2 regions of the Hylemonella sp. W303a genome follow, and region 2 is predicted to be linked to the other one. Evidence: riboswitches for the same ligand, from Rfam matches in the RefSeq annotation. Region 2 holds a riboswitch; the other holds the start of a gene.

Region 1 (7,167 bases), on a different contig from region 2:
GATGTTCTTCCTGCTGCAGGCCGTGGCCAGCCGCTTCCATCTGCTGAACTATGGCCTGGCCGTGGTCTTGGTCTTCATCGGCACGAAGATGATGCTGATCGACATCTACAAGATCCCGGTCGCCGTTTCCCTGGCGGTGGTGGTGGGCATTCTGGCCGTGACCATGTTCTGGAGCGTGCGCACCTCGTCCAGCCGGTCGAGCGCCAAACAGGTAAGCTAAAGGGTTCGGAGCCCCACTCTCGGGGCTCCGCTTCCCGCCCATGCAGATCGAAACCCTGCGCCGGCGTCTGCGGGCGCTGGGTGCCAATCCCCGTCACGAATACCGCGTCCTGCGGCTTTGGTCTCAGGCCAAGCCGCAAGACGATGGCCCGCGGCCGATCGAGAACTTCCTGCCGGCATCACTGCGCGCCGCTTTGCCGGAAATCACACGCGATCTGGCCGCGCTGGCGACGCTGCACGCCGAACATCCCGGTGAGGACGGGTCGCGGCGCCAGGTCGTGGCGCTGGCCGATGGTCAGTTGGTGGAGAGCGTGCTCATGCCCACGGCGGACTCTCGACAGCGCACCCCCACGCTGTGCGTTTCCACCCAAGTGGGCTGTGCCGTGGGCTGCGTCTTTTGCATGACCGGTCGCACGGGCTTGATCCGTCAGCTCGGTAGCGCCGAGATCGTCGCCCAGGTGGCCCTGGCCCGCGCCCGTGCCACCGTGCGCCGCGTCGTCTTCATGGGCATGGGCGAACCGGCGCACAACCTGGACAACGTGCTCGAGGCCATCGATCTGCTGGGCACAGCGGGGGACATCGGGCACAAGAACCTGGTGTTCTCCACGGTGGGTGATCCGCGGGTGTTCGAGGCCTTGCAAAGCCGGTGCGCCGACCAGGTGCGCCCCGCCCTGGCCCTGTCACTTCACACCACGCGGGCCGACTTGCGCGCGCAGCTGCTGCCGCGTGCGCCGCGCCTCACGCCCGAGGAGCTGGTGGACGCGGGTGAGCGTTACGCGCGGCTCACCGACTACCCCATCCAGTACCAATGGACGCTGCTCGAAGGTATCAATGACGGCGACGAGGAAATCGAGGGGCTGGTGCGCCTGCTGCAGGGCAAGTACGCCATACTCAATCTCATTCCCTACAACGCGGTGGACGACCTGCCTTACCGGCGTCCCGCGCGGGAAGCCGCGGTGGCCATGGCGCGCCGACTGCACCAGCGCGGCATCCTGACCAAGCTGCGCCAGTCGGCCGGGCAGGACGTGGACGGTGGCTGTGGTCAATTGCGCGCGCGTGCCGTTCAAGCAGAGCCCCGCCCAACACGCCGCGTGATTCCGGTCGAGGCCGCCTGAACCCCTACAGAAAGTTCCCATGCAAGGTATTCGACGCAAGATCGTCTATGTCGGTCTCTACGAGGCCATCGCCATCGCTATATGCACCGTGGGTTTCGCCCTGGCCTCGGGCCAAGGTGTCGGGCGCGCCAGCGCGCTGTCCGTGGCCTGCTCGGTCACGGCGGTGCTCTGGAACCTTGTGTTCAACCATGCCTTTGAGCGTTGGGAGTCCCGCCAGTCGGTGCGCGGTCGGGGCCTTGCGCGGCGCGTGGTACATGCGCTCATGTTCGAGGGCGGCTTGGTGCTGATGCTGGTGCCCTTGATCGCCTGGTGGTTGGACGTCGGCCTGTGGCACGCCTTGGTGATGGATTTGGGGCTGGTGCTGTTCTTTCTGGGCTACACCTTCGCCTTCACCTGGGCCTTCGACAAAGTGTTCGGCCTGCCGGCCACTGCCGCCCCTTAAAATCGCGCATCCTCCAAGGAGCGTTGCAGCGCACGCCATGTGCGTCAGGCTTGGAGCCTACTTTCCGCAACGACGCTCACCTGACCCCGTCTTTTCGCAGGTGAGCCGTGTCTGAAGTCTCTCTTCCTCCTTTGAAGTTGTCCGGCCTGGAGCCCCTGGCCATCGGACCGGGCTCGCTCTTCGTCAACATTGGCGAGCGCACCAACGTCACGGGCTCCAAGGCCTTTGCCCGCATGATCCTGAACGGCCAGTTCGAGGAAGCCCTGGCTGTCGCGCGTCAGCAGGTCGAGAACGGCGCCCAGGTGATCGACGTCAACATGGACGAGGCCATGCTCGACAGCCAGGCCGCCATGGTGCGTTTCCTGAACCTGATCGCCAGCGAACCCGACATCGCTCGTGTTCCGGTGATGATCGACAGCTCCAAATGGAGCGTGATCGAGGCGGGCCTGCGCTGCATTCAGGGCAAGGGCATCGTCAACTCCATCTCCATGAAGGAGGGCGTGGACGAGTTCAAACGCCAGGCGCGGCTGATCAAGCGTTATGGCGCCGCCACGGTGGTCATGGCCTTCGACGAAAAGGGCCAGGCCGACACCTATGCGCGCAAGGTCGAGATCTGCGAGCGGGCCTACCGCATCCTGGTGGACGAGGTGGACTTTCCGGCCGAGGACATCATCTTCGATCCCAACATCTTCGCCATTGCCACCGGCATCGAGGAACACAACAACTACGCGGTCGACTTCATCGAGGCCACGCGCTGGATCAAGCACCACCTGCCTGGCGCGAAGGTCAGCGGCGGCGTCTCCAACGTGTCGTTCAGCTTCCGCGGCAACGAGCCGGTGCGCGAGGCCATTCACACGGTGTTCCTCTACCACGCCATCAAGGCCGGCATGGACATGGGCATCGTCAACGCCGGCATGGTGGGCGTGTATGACGATCTGGACCCGGTGCTGCGCGAGCGTGTCGAGGACGTGGTGCTCAACCGCCGAGAGGACGCCGGTGAGCGCCTGGTCGAGATCGCCGAGAGCGCCAAGGGCGCAGCCAAGGACGAAGGCAAGAAGAACGAATGGCGAGCCCTGCCCGTGGCCCAACGCCTGAGTCACGCCTTGGTGCATGGCATCACCGAGCACATCACCGAGGACACCGAGGAGGTCTACCGCGAGATTCTGGCCAAGGGCGGTCGGCCGCTGCACGTGATCGAAGGCCCGCTGATGGACGGCATGAACATCGTGGGCGACCTGTTCGGCGCGGGCAAGATGTTCCTGCCCCAAGTGGTCAAGAGCGCGCGGGTGATGAAGCAGGCCGTGGCCCACCTCGTGCCCTACATCGAGGAAGAAAAGCGCCAGCAGGAAGCCGCGGGCCAGGACGTGAGCGCGCGCGGCAAGATCGTCATCGCCACCGTCAAGGGCGACGTGCACGACATCGGCAAGAACATCGTCACCGTCGTGCTCCAGTGCAACAACTACGACGTGGTCAACATGGGCGTGATGGTGCCCGCCCATGAAATCCTGGCCAAGGCCAAGGCCGAGTCGGCCGACATCATTGGCCTGTCGGGCCTGATCACGCCCAGCTTGGAAGAAATGCAGTACGTCGCGGCCGAGATGCAGAAGGACGAGCACTTCCGCAGTCGCAAGACGCCCCTGCTGATCGGCGGCGCCACCACCAGCCGGGTGCACACCGCCGTCAAGATCGCGCCGCATTACGAAGGCCCCGTGGTGTACGTGCCCGACGCCTCGCGCAGCGTGAGCGTGGCTCAGGGGCTGCTGGGTGAGCAAGCCCAAAACTACATCGCCGAGGTGCAAGCCGACTATGAGCAGGTGCGGCGCTTGCACGCGGGCAAGAAGCAGACGCCGCTGTGGCCGCTGGAACAGGCCCGTGCCAACAAGACCCCCATCGCCTGGAGTGGCTACACGCCGGTGAAGCCCAAGTTCATCGGCCGCCGCGTCTTCAAGAACTTCGACCTGGCCGAGCTGGCCCGTTACATCGACTGGGGCCCCTTCTTCCAGACCTGGGACTTGGCCGGCGCCTATCCGGCCATCCTGGATGACGAGGTCGTGGGTGAACAAGCCCGCAAGGTCTACGCCGATGGGCAGGCCATGCTGCAGAAGATCATCACGGGCCACTGGCTGACGGCCAGCGCCGTGCTGGGCCTGTACCCCGCGCAGAGCATCAATGAAGACGACATCGCGCTCTACACCGACGAAAGCCGGACGCACGAGGCGCTGGTCTGGTACGGCCTGCGTCAGCAGACCGAGAAACAGGAAGTCGACGGGGTGATGCGTCCCAGCCGCGCCCTGGCCGACTTCGTCGCGCCGCGCGACAGCGGCGTGGCCGACTACGTGGGCCTGTTCGCCGTCACGGCGGGCCTGAACATCGAGAAGAAGGAACAGGCCTTTATGGCCGCCCACGACGACTACAGCGCCATCATGCTCAAGGCCCTGGCCGACCGACTGGCCGAGGCCTTCGCCGAATGCCTGCACCAGCGCGTGCGCACCGACCTCTGGGGCTATGCCGTGCAGGAAGCCTTGAGCAACGAGGACATGATCGCCGAGAAGTACCAGGGCATCCGCCCCGCGCCGGGTTACCCGGCCTGCCCGGACCACAGCGTCAAGCGAGAGATGTTCGAGCTGCTGCACTGCGAGGAGATCGGCATGGGCCTGACCGAGAGCCTGGCCATGACGCCCGCCGCCAGTGTGTCGGGCTTTTACCTCGCGCACCCCGAGGCCCAGTACTTCAACGTCGGACGCATCGGCGAGGACCAGTTGCAAGACCAGGCCCGGCGCCGCGGCCTGAGTGAGCAGACCTTGCAACGGCTGCTGGCTCCCAATCTCTAAGCTGCAGGCGTGTCCGCTTGCGCGGGCATGCAAGGTGGACGGATTCGAACTCGACCCCGAGCCTGAATGGCTGAGGTTGGCACGCCTTGTGCTGAATGGATCGCACCTTTCCTAGCACAGGCTTGTCTATACAGCAAGATGGTGCAGGTCCGCATGGAAACCGCCCCAGGCTGGGGCAACATACACCGGACCGGTGCTAAGTCTTGGCGCGAAAGCGTCTGGGGACGATGGGGTGAACGTTTCAGTACGCCCCATCTTGTATAGACAGGTTGGGTCGGCGTGACCTCTGGGCCGGGTTTCGTGCCGCGCGAGCGGTCCTTCATTTCTCAGGCAAAGGAAATTTGTATGCGCAAGTCCCTCGTGAAATCCGCAGCCCTCTGGGCCTCGGCCCTGCTGCTTGCCAGCGCCGCTCAAGCGCAGGACACCAAGATCGCCCTCGGCATGTCGGGCTGGACGGGTTTTGCCCCGCTGACCCTGGCCGACAAAGCCGGCATCTTCAAGAAGAACGGCCTGGACGTGGAAATCAAGATGATTCCGCAGAAGGACCGCCACCTGGCCCTGGCCGCCCAAGCCATCCAGTGCGCCGCCACGACGGTGGAGACCCACGTCGCCTGGAACACCAATGGCGTGCCCATCGTGCAGATCTTCCAATTGGACAAGTCCTATGGCGCCGACGGCCTGGCCGTGCGCAACGACATCAAGAGCATCGCCGAACTCAAAGGCAAGACCGTGGGCGTGGACGCACCCGGCACCGCCCCCTATTTCGGCCTGGCCTGGATGCTGAGCAAGAACGGCCTGTCCATGAAGGACGTCAAGACCGTCACGCTGTCGCCCCAGGCTTCGGCCCAGGCCTTCGTCACCGGCCAGAACGACGCCGCGATGACTTACGAGCCCTACCTCTCGACCGTGCGCGCCAACCCGGCCGCGGGCAAGATCCTCGCGACCACGCTCGACTACCCCATGGTGATGGACACGGTCGGCTGCGCCCCCGATTGGCTCAAGGCCAACCCCAAGGCCGCTCAGGCCCTGGCCAACTCTTACTTCGAGGCGCTGGAGATGATCAAGGCGGACCCAACCAAGGCCAACGAGATCATGGGCTCGGCCGTCAAGCAGACCGGCGAGGCCTTCGCCAACTCCTCCAAGTTCCTGCGCTGGCGGGACAAGGCGGCGAACCAGAAGTTCTTCGCGGGTGATCTGCAGGCCTTCATGAAAGACGCCGCGGCCATCCTGCTGGAAGCCGGCGTGATCCGCAAGCTGCCGGACAACTACGACGCCATGTACGACACCCGCTTCATCAAGTAAAGCCATGACCCTGCCTCCCGTCATGCCGGCCATGCCCAGGCGTCACCGCCGCGGCCTGGCGCCCCTGCAGCCTGTCAGCGCGCGCGCGCGCTGGATGCTGGGCCTGGGCTTCTTCGTCGTGTTCTTCGGTGTCTGGGCCTTCTTCACGCTCGGCGGTTATGTCTCATCCACCTTCCTGGCCAGTCCGCTGACCATGGCTCGGGAAGGCTGGCTGCTGTTCACCGAGTTCAACTTCATCCACGACATCGGCATGACGGTGTGGCGGGTCTTCGGTGGCTTCCTGTTGGCGGCCGTGATCGCGGTGCCCCTGGGCATCGCGATGGGCGCGCACAAGGGCGTCGAAGCCTTTCTCGAACCCTTTGTGTCGTTCTGCCGTTACCTGCCGGCCTCGGCTTTCATTCCGCTGCTCATCCTTTGGGCGGGCATCGGCGAGCTGCAGAAGGTGCTGGTCATCTTCATCGGCTCGGTGTTCCAGATCGTGCTCATGGTCGCGGTCACCGTGGGCGCGGCCCGCAAGGACCTGGTCGAGGCGGCCTACACCCTGGGCGCCAGTCACAAAGGCATCGTCCAGCGGGTGCTGATCCCCGGCGCGGCGCCCGACATTGCCGAGACCCTGCGTCTGGTGCTGGGCTGGGCCTGGACCTACGTCATCGTGGCCGAGCTGATTGGCTCGTCCTCGGGCATCGGCCACATGATCACCGACAGCCAGGCCTTGCTCAACACGGGCCAGATCATCTTCGGCATCATCGTGATCGGGCTGATCGGCCTCATTTCCGATTTCGCCTTCAAGGCCCTCAACCGCCGCCTGTTCGCCTGGAGTTCGCTGTGAGTGCCTCGGCCCATTCATCCAACACCTCGTCCGTGAAGCTGTCCATCCAGGGCGTCTCGCGCGTCTTTACCAGCCCCCAGGGCACTCAGACCCAGGCGCTCACGCCCATCGACTTCGAGGTGCGCGAGAACGATTTCGTCACCATCCTCGGCCCCTCGGGCTGCGGCAAATCCACGCTGCTGCGCATCGTCGCGGGCCTGGACCAGCCCAGCACCGGCCAGGTGCTGCTGGACGGCCAGCCGGTCGAAGGGCCGGGCGCCGACCGCGGCATGGTGTTCCAGAGCTACACCCTGTTTCCCTGGCTCACCATCGAGCAAAACATCCGTTTCGGCCTGCGCGAGCGCGGCCTGCCCGAGGCGCAGCAGAAGGAACGTTCCGACTACTTCATCGCCAAGGTGGGCCTGCGCGGTTTCGAGCAGCACTTCCCCA
Region 2 (7,167 bases):
TGCACGACTTCGAACTGCAGCTGCCCCACGGCGCCCAGCAGCATGTTGCCGCCCATCTCGGGTTTGAAGACCTGGATGGCACCCTCCTCGCCGAGCTGGGCCAGGCCTTGCTGCAGCTGCTTGGTGCGCAACGGGTTTTTCAACACCACCGTCATGAACAGTTCGGGTGCGAAGAAGGGCAGGCCGGTGTACTGCAGGGCCACGCTGCCGTCGGTGATGGTGTCGCCCAGCTGCACGCCGCCGTGGGTGGTGAAGCCCACGATGTCGCCCGCGTAGGCTTCTTCCACGGCCTCGCGGCGCTGGCTCATGAAGGTGACCACGCTGGTCGGGCGCAGTTCCTTGGCCGTGCGCTGCACTTTGAGCTTCATGCCTGGTTGGTACTTGCCCGAGGCTACGCGCACGAAGGCGATGCGATCGCGGTGGTTGGCATCCATGTTCGCCTGGACCTTGAAGACCACGCCTGAAAAAGCCGGGTCGTCCGGCAGCACTTCCTTGTTCACGGTCTCCTTGTTGACCACCAGGGAGCTGGTGCGGGACTTGGGCCAAGGCGCCAGGTCCACCAGCGCGTCCAGCACTTCCATCACACCGAAATTGTTCACGCCAGAGCCGAAGAACACCGGCGTTTGCTTGCCAGCCAGGAAGGCCTCGCGGTCGAAGGCGGGTGAGGCGCCCGTGGCCAGTTCCATGCTGTCTTGGGCGGCGTCGAATTCGCTGCCGAAGCGCGCCTGTAACGCGGCGCGGTCGCTGACGGGGATGGACTCGAAATCCTGCGGGCGACGCTCGCTGCCTGACTCGAACACCGTCATCGCCTGCGTGCGCAGGTTGATGATGCCGCCGAAGCTCTTGCCCTGGCCCACGGGCCAGGTCATCGGCACGCAGGGCATGCCGAGTTCGCGTTCGACTTCGTCCAGAATGTCCAGCGGGTCGCGCACTTCGCGGTCCATCTTGTTGACGAAGGTGATGATGGGGGTGTCGCGTTGCCGGCAGACTTCAATCAAACGCCGGGTCTGCGCTTCCACGCCGTTGGCCGCGTCAATGACCATCAGCGCCGAGTCCACGGCGGTCAGCACGCGGTAGGTGTCTTCCGAGAAGTCCTTGTGGCCAGGGGTATCGAGCAGGTTGATGACATGCTCGCGGTATTGCATTTGCATCACCGAGCTGGCCACCGAGATCCCGCGCTGCTTTTCGATTTCCATCCAGTCGGAGGTCGCATGGCGGCTGGCCTTGCGCGCCTTCACTGAGCCCGCGATCTGGATCGCGCCCGAGAACAGCAGCAGCTTTTCCGTCAGCGTGGTCTTGCCGGCGTCCGGGTGGGAAATGATGGCGAAGGTGCGGCGGCGCCGGACTTCCTCGGCGATGTGGGGGGCGTGGGACACGGGGTGGTTCCGGAAAAAGGAAAAGCAAGCCCTCTACTCCAGAACAGAAGCGGCTTGCTGGAGCGCGGATTTTATTCGGCGCGCCGATGCTCAGTTTTCCAGGGGAGGATGTTGCGCGTTGGCATGCAGGGCCGCGATCACGTCGCGCACGGTCTTGCGGGCTTCAGCGGGCAGTGCCTGGTAGCGCTTGAGCATCTCCCGGTCCTGCATGGACAGCTCGCCCCAAGGCGAGGCGGGTTCGCGCACGGCGCGCGTGCCACCGCTGTCGAGGCCAAAGCGCAGCTCGTCAGGACTCACTTGCAGCCAGTCGGCCAAGGCACGCAGCTTGTCTTGCATCGGAATGGACACACCCAGCAGCCAGTTGCGCGCCGTGTGCGGCGTGATGCTGCGGCCCCAGTACCTCAGATTGAACTCATTGGCCACGACCGTGGGCGAAACCTTGACTCCGGCAGCGGCGAGGGCTTGTCGCAGGCGTGAGGCAAAAGCTTGGGCTTCGCTGGTGTGTGGAGTAGTGACCATGCCGCGAAAGGTAGGAGCAAGGCCGCACAGAAAATGAATTTTTAATCACAAAAATTGTGAGAGTTGATCAATAATTCATGTCAAGCCAATTGAGGCGATTCTGAGGTGCTGTTCTGGAGGGAATATGGCGATGGGCGAACCATGTCAGAGTCTGGGAGCGCCAAGTGGGAGTCAGTGGCATGCGCAACTGTCTGCCATGAGGGAGTTGGAAGACCGGGAAGTACGGCGCCTACGCGAGACCCTGCCTGCGCGGTTGCCACGCTGGCACCCCCGTTTGCGGGTCCGGCAGGCCGTGGCCGGGGCGATCCGGGAGGCCGGTGATCGGCTGCTGGGCGATTTTTACGCCATGCTGCGCTGTCGAGTGGACCTGGATGGCCTGATGCCGCACCCAGCCCGCCGGCACCTGCATGGCTTGGTCTGGCGCTGGCTTGGGCGGGTGACGCGAGCGGAACAGCCTTGGTTTGATGCCCACTCGAGCGATCTTTTACGCCGCATCGGTGAACTTTGTGGGCGACACCGAGTCCCCTTGGACACGGTGTCCGTGGGCATTTCCCAGTTTGGTCATGGGCTCACGATGCAACTCGCCGACGCAACTTTGAAGCGCGCAGACATGCTGGCGGCCGGGCATTACATAGGCAGCCTGACCCAGCTTGCCCAGGAACGGCTCACAACGGCGGCTTTTCGGTGGAGCGAGGGCCGGCCGTTTCCTCGCAATGCTGGTTGATCCGACTGGCGTCGTTTCGTGTGCGCGTTACAATCCGCTTCGTTCGAGGAGCGTTGCAGCCCTTGTGCCTGTCCAGCAGGCCTAGCGGCGAGGCTCGAACCCCAGGGCGGCAGGCCCTGCCTTCCAACTGCGCTCACCCACCGGTCGTCGTGAGGTGAGGTCTTCCCCGCGCACGTCGACTCCGGTGGTGTTCAACCGCTACAGCTTTGGAGTTCACCATGAGTGCCGTCCTCAAACCTTCCCAAGACTACGTCGTCGCCGACATTTCCTTGGCCGATTTCGGCCGCAAGGAAATCAAGATCGCCGAGACCGAAATGCCCGCGCTGATGGCGATCCGCGAGGAGTACGCCAAGAGCCAACCGCTCAAGGGCGCGCGCATCACCGGCTCGCTGCACATGACCATCCAGACGGCCGTGCTGGTCGAAACGCTGCAAGCGCTCGGGGCCCAAGTGCGCTGGGCCTCGTGCAATATCTTCTCCACTCAGGATCACGCCGCCGCCGCGCTGGTGGCCACCGGAACGCCGGTGTTCGCTTACAAGGGCGAAACGCTGAAGGATTACTGGGACTACACCCACCGCATTTTCGACTTCGGTCCCAAGGGTGACGCCAACGAAGGCCCGAACATGATCCTGGACGACGGCGGCGACGCGACGCTGCTGATGCACCTGGGTCAAAAGGCCGAGAAAGATCCGTCCGTGATCGCCAACCCGGGCAGCGAAGAAGAGCGTGAGCTGTTCGCGGCCATCAAGGCCAAGCTGGCCCTGGACCCGACCTGGTACACCCGCAAGAGCGCCAAGATCATCGGCGTGACCGAGGAAACGACGACGGGCGTGCATCGCCTGAAGGAAATGTCGGCCAAGGGCACGCTGAAGTTCCGCGCCATCAACGTCAACGACAGCGTGACCAAGAGCAAGTTTGACAACCTCTATGGTTGCCGTGAATCGCTGGTGGACGGCATCAAGCGCGCGACCGACGTCATGATCGCCGGCAAGATCGCCGTCGTGGCCGGGTACGGCGACGTGGGCAAGGGCAGCGCCCAAGCCCTGCGCGCCCTGAGCGCCCAAGTGTGGGTCACCGAGATCGACCCTATCAACGCCTTGCAAGCGGCGATGGAAGGCTATCGCGTGGTGACCATGGACTGGGCGGCCGACAAGGCCGACATCTTCGTCACCACCACCGGCAACAAGGACGTGATCACGCACGACCACATGAAGGCGATGAAGCACAACGCCATCGTTTGCAACATCGGTCACTTCGACAACGAAATCCAGGTTGCCTCGCTTGAGCAATACCAGTGGGAAGAGATCAAGCCCCAGGTGGACCACGTGATCTTCCCGGACGGCAAGCGCATCATCCTGCTGGCCAAGGGGCGTCTGGTGAACCTGGGTTGCGCCACGGGCCACCCGAGCTACGTGATGAGCTCGTCCTTCGCGAATCAGACCATTGCCCAGATCGAGCTGTTCACGCACAGCGATTTCTACGAGAACGGCAAGGTCTATGTGCTGCCCAAGCACCTGGACGAGAAGGTTGCGCGCCTGCAGCTCAAGACGCTGAACGCTCAGCTGACCGAGCTGACGGACGAGCAGGCCGCCTACATTGGCGTGCCCAAGCAAGGCCCGTACAAGCCGGATACCTACCGCTATTGAACGGCGGTTATCGCGCCGGCGCGTTGCGTCGTTGCAGCCCGAAGAAAATCCTCGCGTACAGCCAGTGCGCTGCGGTGTTCTTTGGTGGCCTGCGCGCTGCATCGCATTCCGTTCGCCACGCCACCACATCACCCATGCGCGCTGATCAACTGCTGGTCGACCGCGGTCTGGCCGTGTCGCGCGCGCAGGCGCAGCGGCTGATCGCGGCAGGTGTCGAATGGCAGTCGTCGGTCGGCGAGTGGAAGCGCGTGGCCAAGAATGGCGACGAACTGCCCCTGTTGGCTGAGTTGCGCTTGCTCGATGACTCGGAGGCCCGCTACGTTTCTCGCGGAGGGCTCAAACTCGAGGGAGCGCTCCAGCGGGCAAGTCTCAAGGTCGCTGGCTGGGTTTGCCTTGACGTGGGTCAGTCCACCGGCGGCTTTACCGATTGCCTCTTGCAGGCTGGCGCGGTGCGGGTGGTGGGGTTGGATGTGGGGCAGGCGCAACTGCACCCGCGCTTGCGCGAGGACGCGCGGGTCGTCTGCATTGAAAGTTTGAATGCGCGCGACCCGGCCGCCGTGATGGCCGCGCTCGAGGACCTGGTGCCGGACGGCGGCTTTGATCTGCTCGTTGGCGACTTGTCTTTCATATCGCAGACCCTGGTGCTCCCGGCCCTCGTTCCTTGGCTCAAGAGCGGCGGGCATCTGCTGACGCTGGTCAAACCCCAGTTCGAGCTGCAACCGGGGCAGGTGGGCAAAGGCGGCGTGGTGCGAGACCCCAGCATGTACCCCTTGGTGGAGCAACGCCTGCGAGATGCCTGCAAGTCCCTGGAACTGCAGGTGCGTGACTGGTTCGACTCCCCCATCGCCGGGGGCGATGGCAACCGCGAATTTTTCATCCACGCGATCAAATCACCGTGAGGCTCGCATGAGCGAACAACAAGCACCGCAATCATTGCCCTTGAGCATTGAGTTCTTTCCGCCCAAGACCCCCGAGGGCGTCGTGAAACTGCGCGCCGTGCGTCAGCAACTCTATGCGCTGCAGCCCGAATTCTGTTCAGTCACTTATGGCGCAGGCGGGTCCACCCAGGAAGGCACATTCGCCGCCGTGAAAGAGATCCTGGCCGAGGGCCTGGACGCCGCGTCGCACATTTCCTGCATTGGTGCGACTCAATCGACCATGCGTGAGAACCTGACCACCTTGAAAGGCATGGGGGTCAAGCGCCTGGTCACGTTGCGTGGTGATTTGCCCAGCGGCTATGGCGCTGGGGGTGAGTTCCACTACGCCAGTGATTTGGTGGCGTTCATTCGTGCTGAGACGGGTGATTATTTCCATCTCGAAGTTGCGGCCTACCCGGAGGTGCATCCGCAGGCCCGGTCCCCCGAGGCCGACCTGCAAGCTTTCGCAGCCAAAGTGAAGGCTGGCGCGGATTCGGCCATCACCCAGTATTTCTACAACGCCGACGCCTATTTCCGTTTCGTCGAAGACGCCGACGCGCTGGGGGTGACCGTGCCCATCGTGCCGGGCATCATGCCCATCACCAGCTCCACCCAGCTCATGCGCTTCAGTGACGCCTGCGGCGCGGAGATCCCGCGGTGGGTGCGTTTGCGCTTGCAGGCTTATGGCGATGACACGGCCAGCATCAAGGCGTTTGGTCTGGATGTGGTGACGGCCTTGTGCGAACAGTTGCGCGCCGGTGGTGCGCCCGCCTTGCATTTCTACAGCATGAACCAGAGCGCGGCCACGTTGGAGATCAGCCAGCGGCTGGGTCTGATCTAAGCCTGCAGCGTGTCTGGCACCTGGCCGGCCGGCGGTGCATTGCCCCGGACTCGGGGGCAGTCTCAGTGCGTTGTGCTTTCCAGCGTGTAAGCCGCGTTGCGGTCCTGCCCTAGCAATTCGACGAGCTGTGGCAAGGTCGATTTCAAGGCGTCTTGCAGGGTGTGCGGCGGATTGACGATGAACATGCCACTGGCGGGCAAGCCGGTGGCGTCCTTGCCCGACTTCACCGTCAGCGTGGCATGCAGCCAGGGCCTACCGGCCTGGTTGGTCAGGGTCCGCAGGCGTCTCGGCAGTTCGTGGGCCTCCGGGCGTGGAATGATGGGATGCCAAATGGCGTAACAGCCCGTGGCGAAGCGCTTCAATCCCTCGGCGAGCAGGCTGGCAACGCGTGCGTAGTCGGTTTTGATCTCATAGCTCGGGTCGCACAGCAGAAGGGCACGGCGCGACGGCGGGGGCAGAAATTGGGTCACGCAACCGAATCCGTCTTCCCTCAGTACCGCGATCTGCCGCTCAGCCTCCAGTTGGGCGATGTTGGCTGCGAGTGCCTTGCTGTCGGTCGGATGCAGTTCGAAAAGCTTGAGACGGTCTTGCTGGCGCAGCAGGCGTTGCAGAACGAAGGGTGAGCCCGGGTAGACCTTGGGGGTGCTGGATTGGGAATAGGCCGCGCCCGGATTGAACTCGTTGACCAGCTCCACGTAATCTCGCACGATCTCGGGGAGTGTGTGAGCGTGCACTTCGATTAACTTTGCGATGCCGTCGGCTGCTTCGCCACTGGTTTGCGCGTAGTCGCCGTCCAGGCGGTACAGGCCAGCGCCAGCGTGGGTGTCGATGACGGTGAGTGCAGTGTCTTTTTGCGTCAAATAACGCGCGATCGCGATCAAGATGCTGTGCTTGAGGACGTCGGCATGGTTGCCGGCATGGAAGGCGTGTCGGTAGCTGAACATGGCCGCCCGATGTTAACTGCCCGGCGAGCCTGGAATTTGTATAATGGCAGGCTTCGCAGCGCTTTTGTGGTCCCGCGGCGAAGGCTGTCGATGCAGTACTTGCGCACTCCCCCGAGGGGTAATCTTGGCGCATCGACTCGGACATTACCACCTAAGAGGCTCCCTCAAGAGGAGCACCGACCGTGGAAAAGGGCCCGCCA

Evidence for each region. A riboswitch is a leader RNA that binds a small molecule or an ion and turns the genes downstream of it on or off. The one in region 2 is predicted to bind S-adenosylhomocysteine.
Region 1: it holds a riboswitch for S-adenosylhomocysteine, as region 2 does, so the genes downstream of both, metH (methionine synthase) here and ahcY (adenosylhomocysteinase) in region 2, are expected to answer to the same signal.

What each region holds. Positions count from the first base shown of each region.
Region 1 covers NZ_JBKFDG010000004.1:334,958-342,124, forward strand. The annotation lists gene ACLBKS_RS09980 (TerC family protein) at 1-220, shown strand, start outside; gene ACLBKS_RS09985 (RNA methyltransferase) at 261-1,334, shown strand; gene ACLBKS_RS09990 (PACE efflux transporter) at 1,354-1,776, shown strand; S-adenosyl-L-homocysteine riboswitch at 1,786-1,861, shown strand; gene metH (methionine synthase) at 1,884-4,607, shown strand; gene ACLBKS_RS10000 (ABC transporter substrate-binding protein) at 4,953-5,909, shown strand; gene ACLBKS_RS10005 (ABC transporter permease) at 5,914-6,738, shown strand; gene ACLBKS_RS10010 (ABC transporter ATP-binding protein) at 6,735-7,167, shown strand, end outside.
Region 2 covers NZ_JBKFDG010000001.1:75,624-82,790, forward strand. The annotation lists gene ACLBKS_RS00355 (peptide chain release factor 3) at 1-1,376, opposite strand, end outside; gene ACLBKS_RS00360 (hypothetical protein) at 1,467-1,895, opposite strand; gene ACLBKS_RS00365 (hypothetical protein) at 2,092-2,619, shown strand; S-adenosyl-L-homocysteine riboswitch at 2,659-2,761, shown strand; gene ahcY (adenosylhomocysteinase) at 2,838-4,265, shown strand; gene ACLBKS_RS00375 (TlyA family RNA methyltransferase) at 4,400-5,164, shown strand; gene metF (methylenetetrahydrofolate reductase [NAD(P)H]) at 5,172-6,023, shown strand; gene ACLBKS_RS00385 (23S rRNA (adenine(2030)-N(6))-methyltransferase RlmJ) at 6,086-6,967, opposite strand.